3 linked regions of the Metabacillus sp. KUDC1714 genome follow. The protein of the gene in region 1 interacts with the protein of each later gene in a pairwise test. Links are inferred from orthologs where the notes say so. Each region holds a gene or a part of one and is shown on either strand. Other genes may lie near its edges.

Region 1 (2,821 bases):
GAAAAAATCGTTTTCGGGAGTTGGATTTTCTATTTTACTCTTTCTTTTGAGCTTGTAATATGAAACAATTCCCTTTACAATCGCCTCTGCACATCGATTCCGATACTCACTTGTACGTAGTAGACCTGCTTCAGCTTTGTTGGTCATAAATCCACATTCACAAAGGATTGCTGTCATGCTTGTTGTTTTTAACACATGAAAATTAGCAGTCTTGACGCCACGATCTTTCCTAGAAGTTTCTTTTACAAGGTTAGCCTGGACAATTTTTGCTAATTCATAAGCAGCCTTAGGTTTCGATGAATAAACATATGTCTCGATACCAGCGGCTGACGTCCATTCTTTCCCGTTTCCATGTGCATTCGCATGAATTGAAACAAATAGATCAGCCTTCGCTTGATTTGCCTTAGCAGTCCTTTCACTTAATGGAACATCTTTTTTGTCTGAATGTGAAAATTGCACGGTTACATGTTCGTAGGTTAAAAAAAGTTTTTTCATTTCATTTGCAACAGCGCGATTAAATTCGTATTCCTTCATCCCATCTACCGTTCTTTTTCCAGGTGTTTCATACCCATGTCCTGCATCAATCATGATTTTCATTAATTTACCCTCCTATTAGTTTCTTCACTGTTTATATAGGGAGTTTAGTGCAGGAGAGTAGCGTTAAAGTAAAATAATATTTTGGAATGTTATGTTCTAATGCTAAAATATAAACAGAGTCTTTCTTAACATTTGAAAAGGAATACAAGGGTATATCCAAGCTTGTTATAAACTATAGTGAAAGCCCTTGTCATAAAGGAGGATAAATCGTGCCTAAAGTTCGCACAAAGGATCTTATTGATAAATTTAATTTTGAGGTAATTAGTGGAGAAGAGGGAATTAATCGACCAATCATTACAAGTGATTTGTCTCGTCCTGGTATTGAAATGGCTGGGTTCTTTACATATTATCCAAAGGAACGAGTTCAATTGCTCGGAAAAACTGAGCTTTCATTTTTTCATCAATTAACAGAACAAGAGAAAAAGCATCGAATGGACGAGCTTTGTACAGATGTTACACCTGCAATCATTCTTACGAGAGAAAATGAACCACCTGCTGAATTAATTGAAGCTTCAAATCGTGATGGTGTTCCTGTTCTACGATCACCAATGAAGACGACAAGATTATCTAGTCATTTAACAAACTTTCTCGAAGGAAAGCTAGCTCCAACTACTGCAGTACATGGTGTATTGGTAGATATTTATGGAGTCGGTGTATTAATAATTGGTAAAAGTGGCGTTGGTAAAAGTGAAACAGCTCTTGAACTAGTAAAACGTGGTCATCGTCTTGTTGCAGATGATTGTGTTGAAATTCGTCAGGAAGACCAAGATACATTAGTTGGTAGTGCTCCTGAGTTAATTGAGCATCTTTTGGAAATTCGTGGGTTAGGAATAATCAATGTCATGACATTATTTGGAGCAGGCGCTGTTCGTAGCTTTAAGCGGATTACACTTGTCATCAACCTTGAGCTCTGGGATCAAAATAAACAATATGATCGCCTTGGTCTTGAAGAAGACAAAATGCGAATTATTGATACAGATGTGACAAAGCTAACTGTTCCAGTTCGACCTGGACGAAATTTATCTGTCATTATCGAGGTTGCTGCAATGAATTACCGATTAAAGCGTATGGGTGTAAATGCTGCAGAGCAATTTACAAATAAGCTCGCTGGTGTCATAGAAGATGCTGATCGCGAGGAAGAATAGGATTTTGTTTTAGAAAGGGTCAGACCCCTCATATCTAAGGGTGTTGTTTTGAGGGGTCAGACCCTAAGATAGTACATAGATTATATATATTAAAAATAAGTATAGAGGGAGTTGAGAGAATGGAAGAGAATTTACAGCCTCTTGATCCAATATTTCTTGAATTAGGACCGATACAAATTCATTGGTATGGAGTCATTATTGGTGTTGGAGCATTACTCGGGCTTTTACTTGCAGTTAGAGAAAGTGAGAGAAGAGGGTTACATAAAGACACGTTTGTTGATGTGGTGTTATTTGCAATCCCAATGGCAATTTTAGGGGCAAGGGCATACTATGTCATTTTTCAATGGGACTATTATTCTCAAAATCCCGGTGACATTATAAAAATATGGAATGGTGGTCTCGCTATTCATGGTGGGCTTATTGCGGCAATTATTACTGGTGCAATCTATGCTAGAGTAAAGAAAATTTCCTTTTGGCAGCTTGCTGACATCGGTGCACCAAGTATTCTCCTAGGTCAGGCAATTGGTCGTTGGGGGAACTTTATGAATCAAGAGGCACATGGCGATACAGTTTCAAGGGAGTTTTTAGAGGGATTAATGCTGCCTGATTTTATCGTAAATCAAATGTATATAAATGGCGCTTATTATCATCCAACCTTCCTATATGAATCCTTGTGGAATTTTGCTGGAGTTATCGGTTTGCTGTTGTTAAGAAAAGCTAATTTTAGACGTGGAGAGCTGTTTTTAACTTATGTCATTTGGTATTCGGTCGGTCGCTTCTTTATAGAAGGTCTCCGAACAGATAGCTTGATGCTTACAGAGACTTTACGAATTGCTCAGGTTATTTCGATTGTTTTAATTGCAGTTGCTGTAGGAATCATGATTTTCCGCCGAGTAAAAGGACATTCTAACGTAAGATACTTAGATTCAAGTCAATAAAGGTATTACACATCAAGGAGAGGTTGGCTATGGGGAATAGTTTAAAAAGTGGCTTTCAAGCTGGGATCCAGACAACCTGGACATTAGGAAAGGTGATCTTTCCAATCACGTTAATTGTTAGTTTGCTACAGCATACGCCTG
Region 2 (3,055 bases), 1.4 Mb from region 1 along the record:
CTTCAAATTCTTCAACAAGACACATTTTAGGTGCGAACAATAAATGTTTAATAAAAATAAAATCTGGTACGCAAAGGCCAATATGGAAAGCCATAGCGATACATAAATAGTGTATATACGCAGGAAAATAAAGACTGCCTAAAAATAGAATGGTTGTGATAAAAATGAAAGGTGCAAGTAAAGATAATAGCATGTTACTTTTTTTAATACTATTGCATGCTTTTATTTGGAAAATAGGTAACAGGTAATAAAATTTAACTTTTAATGAAACGCGACATCCACTTATTAGTAAAGGAAAGGCATGCAGTAATTTATGAATTGGAATCATAGTAACCAATAATAAAACAAACATTAAAAAATGTTCGTCTTCAAGATGAACGTTTGGTAATAGTAAATTAATAGGTAAATAGGTTAAAATAAAAACAACTATCATTGTTAGCATTGATATTAAAAGGATTCTGTGTATACCAATGTCCTTTGAAAGATTTATGGTTTTCCAGCAGTTCATCTTCTCACCGTCCAAACTATTGTTAATTCTGAGTACTACCATACTTTACGACGGTGTGATAAAAAAATCAATACGAAAAAAGTAGTTGGAAGCGCATTAATAAAAAAGAATTTTAGAAAGTATGTCTTTATTTGTCGAAAGGTCAAAGATCTTCTTATTTTCGCTAATTTAATGGCCATTTTGACAATAATTCAAGAATTGGAAAATAAGACATTTAAGAATCATAGAAGAGGGAGAATTTGTGCCCATCTATTTAGCAAGGATTCATTGCAAGTGAGATAAGATCTGGCTTTTCTTAAACAAGGAAATACTATACAATAAAGGACAATAATGTGTATTGAGAAAGAAGGTTCGACATGGATTCTTTAGAAAAACGTTTGGCTACTTTAGAATATTATCATACATTGATGCTGCAAATGATTGAGCCAAATCGATTTCCTTTCTACCATCTAGTCATGGAAAGAGGGTTAACTCGAGAGGAGATAGAAGAACTTTATGCAATATGTGATGAATTGACTTACCTTCATGAAGAACAAAAAGCGCAAGGATTAGTGATCTTTACAGATCTCCTTACGCAGTTTGCGGGTCAATTGAATGAAAAGCTTGAAATAGTAGAAACTGTTCAAGCATTGTCAAAACAGGGCTTATATAAATCTCTCATGAATGACTTCATAGCCCTAATGTAGTAAGTATTCATCAACTTGAGGATAATAATTGTTCAGACTTATTCTCTTTTTTTATAAGAGTACCGTTATCCTCATATAATGAATCCTCAATGTTATTAAAGGAGCGTTCAAAGATTTCCATGAAGTCATCGCCATAAATGTTACGGATGATACACATCATTTCTATCATTTCAGGAAACTTCCCATACAAATTTTGAAGTGGGAGAGCCCCTTTAAATACAGAATTCCTGTCTGGACTAAAATCTTCTAAAAGCTGTGAAAGTACGTCTTCCCCTTGCTTTGTAAGCTTAATATACGTATTTCGCTTATCATTAGCCTTTTTAGAAAACTCTAAATATCCTCTTTCTTCCAACTTCTTCGAAAAGTTGAACGCAGTAGATACGTGCATTACTCCGAATTTAGCAATCTCTGAAATGGAAGCCCCATTTAAATGATCAGCAATCCAAAGGATATGGTGCTCGTTGATATTTAAGTCATACGGTTTTATCCATTGTTGCCAATCTTTCTCGATCGTTTTCCATAATGCTTTACTTAGCTGCGCAACGCGTTGACTAAATAATAAGGCTTCTTTCATTGTATATTCCTTTTCATTATGTTTCATCACCGGTCACCCCTGCTCTTCCCAGAATGTATTATTCTCTATTATGCCAATAAAATAAAGATTAATAAAGATATAAATTTACGAAATTTTTAAATATTTTCACAACTCCTTATTTACCAAGACTTCATGGCATAAAAAAAGTGTGTGGAAAGAATTTTCCAACACACTTTTTACTGAAAAACAAAAACATTTATTTCAAAAATTGTAGAAGGGAACGGGTCCGGTTTCTGATTTCACTCATCTATGAAAAAAGTTTTATTGCAAAGTTTTCTCTAGCTGTTTAATTTTTAGCTCAACTTCTTCAATTTCTTTTTGCAAATCTTTTTTATGTGGTTCAATTTCTTTCTGAAATTGATTTATGGTTCTTTTTAAGTCGGTTGAAACTTCCTTGACAACTCCTGAACTTTCTTTAGCCGTAATCACAATTTGATTTTTTAATGCGATGCTCTCGGCCTTTAATTGTTGTATTGTGTCTTCGAGCATTTTACGGTTGATAGTAAGTTGACCTCGCATCTCTTTTCCTGATGATGGGGTAGCCAATAACGTTGCTATTCCGCCAATTATTCCACCAACTATAAGTCCGCAAAATAATGATTTGTTTTTTGACATATTCACAACTCCAATCATTACTAGATATATGTACTTTTCTACATAAATTTAAAACATCCTTCTTAACAAGTTACCCAAACATGACTTCATTAAACATTATACATAGATAAATGCTTGAGAGCATAAATATTTATATAGGACTTGGAAGGATTCTTCTTCGGGAAATTAGCGATAGATATCATTGGGACAGGTTGTCATTTTAGTGTTGTACCCTAGTTGCTGCCACAGTGATCCAAAAGAGGTTGTATAACTCTAGTAACAGCCTAAGGACACAAGCCAGTAAACACTGAAAGGAAAAGTGTATCTATCTGTAATAATGTCTTGTTTGTCAAAGGCTGACCAAGGAGCTTCCACATTTCACTAAAAAGGGGGATGAGTATGTCAGGTGTTATCTTTTTATTTTTTGTGATAAGTTTATTACTTTTTATTGGAGCTTTTCATTATTTTAGACTTTTACAGCAATCAGCATCTTATCCGCCAAAAAAGGTAATAAAGCAGAAGGTAACGGTTCTTGCTTCAGCAGGAGGGGGAGCTTTGCTGATTGGTATTCTGCTAATCTATTTTCAATAGATTTAATCGGTTCTGCGTTAAGACTGGATAGACAATAGAAAAACCCGATCCTTAGGGGTCGGGTTAATATTGTGTGCTATA
Region 3 (2,965 bases), 4.3 Mb from region 1 along the record:
TCATGAACTTCAATTCCTGAAAGTTTATAATACCTTAAAAATGGATATCGTTTATAAGGGAATATTACATGTGTAAGACCCATTTTTTCCTGCAAAACATATGGTAATGTATGAAAGATTTTATTTTTCGTTGTTTGCGAAGACATTAAGTGTTTTTCTACATAATTTTGTTCATTTGTAATGAGAGCTAAGGTTAATAAGCTAGAATTTGAGGACGAAAGAAAGTAGTTCCAGATAGGAATCATAAATTTTGAAATATGAAAAGCGGGTAGTAAGTGAAAGTATGATCTGTTTTCATTCTTGCTTTTTTCGTATAAAAGTAATTGGGGATATGCATCATAAAAAATTAGCGCATTTGCTCTCTCTAAAAAGTCGAACATTATCTGCCTTTTCTCATTGTCAAAAAAATGGCTGACCAACGAGCTTTTTAAGTCGGTCATACTGTATCCACCATTACGAGACACCATATGAGCAAGAAATGACCAATGAATTTCTTTATGTTTGGAAAAAAAACGGAGATATGCTTCTGTTCTAGTTAAATTATTAACATTATGTTGTTCTGTTTCCTTGTAAATTTCTCTAATTAAATTACGCTCAGTTTGTGTTGTGAAGACAGGAGTTAGATTATTTAATGATTGATTTATCTCTTCGTAAAGCTTTATCCGTTCAGATTCTTGTACTGTAGGGTATTCCTTTGGATTCGGAGCAAATGTTTTTAATAGTCCCAACATGTAAGCCATCCTTTGTATTTATACTTTTATTGTAATGTTAAAAAATGACTGTTGCTAAAAATTCACGATATAATTGATGTATTATTGTATGTAAAAGTGAAACCTTTGTTCTTTTAATTCGTATATATAAACATAAAGCAGAAAAGAGGGATAAAACATGTTACGCAAAATACTTAAATCACTCATATCAAGTAAAACTTCCCATTCCCATAATCGTTATAGCTCAAGTGATTTTAAAAAACGAAAATCAGGCTATAATCATCCATCTAAATATGGCCATCAATATTATAAGAAAAAGCATAAATCAAGTGGTTTCTTTAGTTCCTATAGTAGCTAAATGAAGAGGATTTACTCAAAGCTAATAGAAGTTAGTGAAAAACCTTTAAAGACTGCAGAACTTATTGGTGGGAAATATATTGTTGTAAATTTGCTCGGAAAAGGAAGCTATGGTTACACGTATTTAGTGAATGATCAACAAGGAAATCTTCTTGTATTGAAACAATTACGGAAGTACAAAATGCTTGAAGAATCAGGTCGGAATTCATTTAAACGTGAGGCAAATATATTAAAAACTTTAAATTGTTCAGCATTTCCGACCTTTTATGAACATTTTGAAGAGAATAACAAACAATTTATTGTAATGGAGCATAAAAAGGGAAGTACATTTGAAGAAATAATCTTCCGTGAAAACATTTCATATACTGAATCTTCAGCTTTCAATGAGCTTTACCATATCTTACATTTGGTAAAATATATTCATGAACTCGGGTTTATACATCGGGATTTAAGAATTCCGAACATACTAAAAAATGATAAAGAATACTTTATTATTGATTTTGGACTTGCAAGAAAGCTAGAAGATCAAACAAGTCTAATTGAGAAAAAAGTCAATCATCTCGAAAAGCAATTGTACCGGGAAATTGCCTTTAAAAGTGATTTTTACGCTTTAGGACATTTTTTATTGTTTTTACTTTATTCGTCTTTTGAACCAATTTCTAAGAAAAAAAGAAGCTGGGAAGAAGAATTACAACTTACACCCATCGCAAAAAAAGTATTAAGAAAAATGCTTCAACTGGATGAACCGTATGCAGAGGTCCAATTATTAATAAATGATGTAAAAGAATGCATTTAAACGGAGGAGAAAGTTATATGTCATTTTTTAACAAGGTTTTGGCTAGTATTGGAATTGGATCAGCTAAGGTAGATACAAAGCTTTCCCAATCTTCAATTAAAGTAGGAGAGGAAGCAGAAGGAATTGTTGAGATTAAAGGTGGTAGCATCGAACAAAATATTGATGAAATCTACTTAACTATCAATACTACATATGAAAAAGAATCTGATGATAAAATCATTCATAAACAAGCTGTTATTTCAACAATTAAGCTAAATGAGCCCTTTGTTATAATGCCAGAAGAATTAAAAACCATTCCTTTTAAAATTAAAATCCCGATGGATACTCCAATAAGTACCGGTTCCTCAAAAGTTTGGATTCAAACTGGAGTAGATATAAAAGGCTCAGTTGATCCAACAGACCGCGATATGATTGACATTTTGCCAAGTGATATGGTCGAGGAAGCAATGAGCGTATTTTCACAACTCGGTTTTAAATTAAGAAAGGTTAAAAATGAAGCAGCTCCCTATAAAATTCGTAAAAGGTTACCGTTTATTCAAGAATTCGAGTTTGTTCCAACTTCAGGTCCTTATTATGGTAAATTCGATGAGATTGAGTTGATCTTCTTTCAAATTGATGAAACTAAACTAGAAGTAATTATGGAAGTGGATCGTCGCGCAAGGGGACTAGCAGGTTTGTTCTCAGAAGCATTAGATATGGATGAATCATTGATTCAATTTACCATACAAGATTATGAACTTCCTACAATTAAAGCTACCTTCAATGATGTACTAATGAAGCATAGTTAAACAATTATAGAGTGGAAAATAACAACTATTATTAAAAATGGAGATGATTAGATGTTTAAAAAATTAGCTGCTGATGCATTAGGATTATCTGATATTGGAACAATTATTCAGCCTTCAGATTATGATAAAACGGATGCTGATGACTATGTTATGCATGAAGATAATGAAAAAATCTACTTTTTAATAAAAACAAAAGCTGATGAATATTGCTTCACGAACCTTGCTGTTATACACGTAGATGGAGCTAGTGCGGCATCATCTAAAAGAACATTGAATCGATATCCATATTCTCAACGTAAAATTTCAGGAGTTGC

What was found. The genes of interacting proteins can lie anywhere in the genome.
Region 2: the proteins of hprK (region 1) and HUW50_RS12875 interact in binary tests that used the Bacillus subtilis proteins (3 or more experiments, as listed by UniProt). The link is inferred for Metabacillus sp. KUDC1714 from one-to-one orthologs.
Region 3: the proteins of hprK (region 1) and HUW50_RS25625 interact in binary tests that used the Bacillus subtilis proteins (3 or more experiments, as listed by UniProt). The link is inferred for Metabacillus sp. KUDC1714 from one-to-one orthologs.

The regions. Positions count from the first base shown.
Region 1 is NZ_CP055263.1:1,252,159-1,254,979, reverse strand. What follows is about bases 32-2,774. They hold hprK (HPr(Ser) kinase/phosphatase), read left to right. Parts: upstream 32-806; coding sequence 807-1,742; downstream 1,743-2,774. Other genes in these bases: HUW50_RS06075 (nucleoside recognition domain-containing protein), read left to right, coding at 2,710-2,774; lgt (prolipoprotein diacylglyceryl transferase), read left to right, coding at 1,862-2,680; HUW50_RS06090 (N-acetylmuramoyl-L-alanine amidase), read right to left, coding at 32-597. In the rest of the region: more of HUW50_RS06090, read right to left, coding at 1-31; more of HUW50_RS06075, read left to right, coding at 2,775-2,821. UniProt on the Bacillus subtilis protein: Catalyzes the ATP- as well as the pyrophosphate-dependent phosphorylation of 'Ser-45' in HPr, a phosphocarrier protein of the phosphoenolpyruvate-dependent sugar phosphotransferase system (PTS).
Region 2 is NZ_CP055263.1:2,689,999-2,693,053, forward strand. Bases 1-2,977 are described here. They hold HUW50_RS12875 (HTH-type transcriptional regulator Hpr), read right to left. Parts: upstream 1,796-2,977; coding sequence 1,205-1,795; downstream 1-1,204. Other genes in these bases: HUW50_RS12865 (DUF3267 domain-containing protein), read right to left, coding at 1-508; HUW50_RS12870 (DUF1878 family protein), read left to right, coding at 865-1,194; HUW50_RS12880 (YtxH domain-containing protein), read right to left, coding at 2,051-2,404; HUW50_RS12885 (membrane protein YhzF), read left to right, coding at 2,783-2,974. UniProt on the Bacillus subtilis protein: Negative regulator of protease production and sporulation.
Region 3 is NZ_CP055263.1:5,553,128-5,556,092, reverse strand. What follows is about bases 79-2,965. They hold HUW50_RS25625 (serine/threonine protein kinase), read left to right. Parts: upstream 79-1,068; coding sequence 1,069-1,863; downstream 1,864-2,965. Other genes in these bases: HUW50_RS25615 (PH domain-containing protein), read left to right, coding at 2,703-2,965; HUW50_RS25620 (sporulation protein), read left to right, coding at 1,881-2,651; HUW50_RS25630 (hypothetical protein), read left to right, coding at 889-1,068; HUW50_RS25635 (DUF2515 family protein), read right to left, coding at 79-731. Also shown: more of HUW50_RS25635, read right to left, coding at 1-78.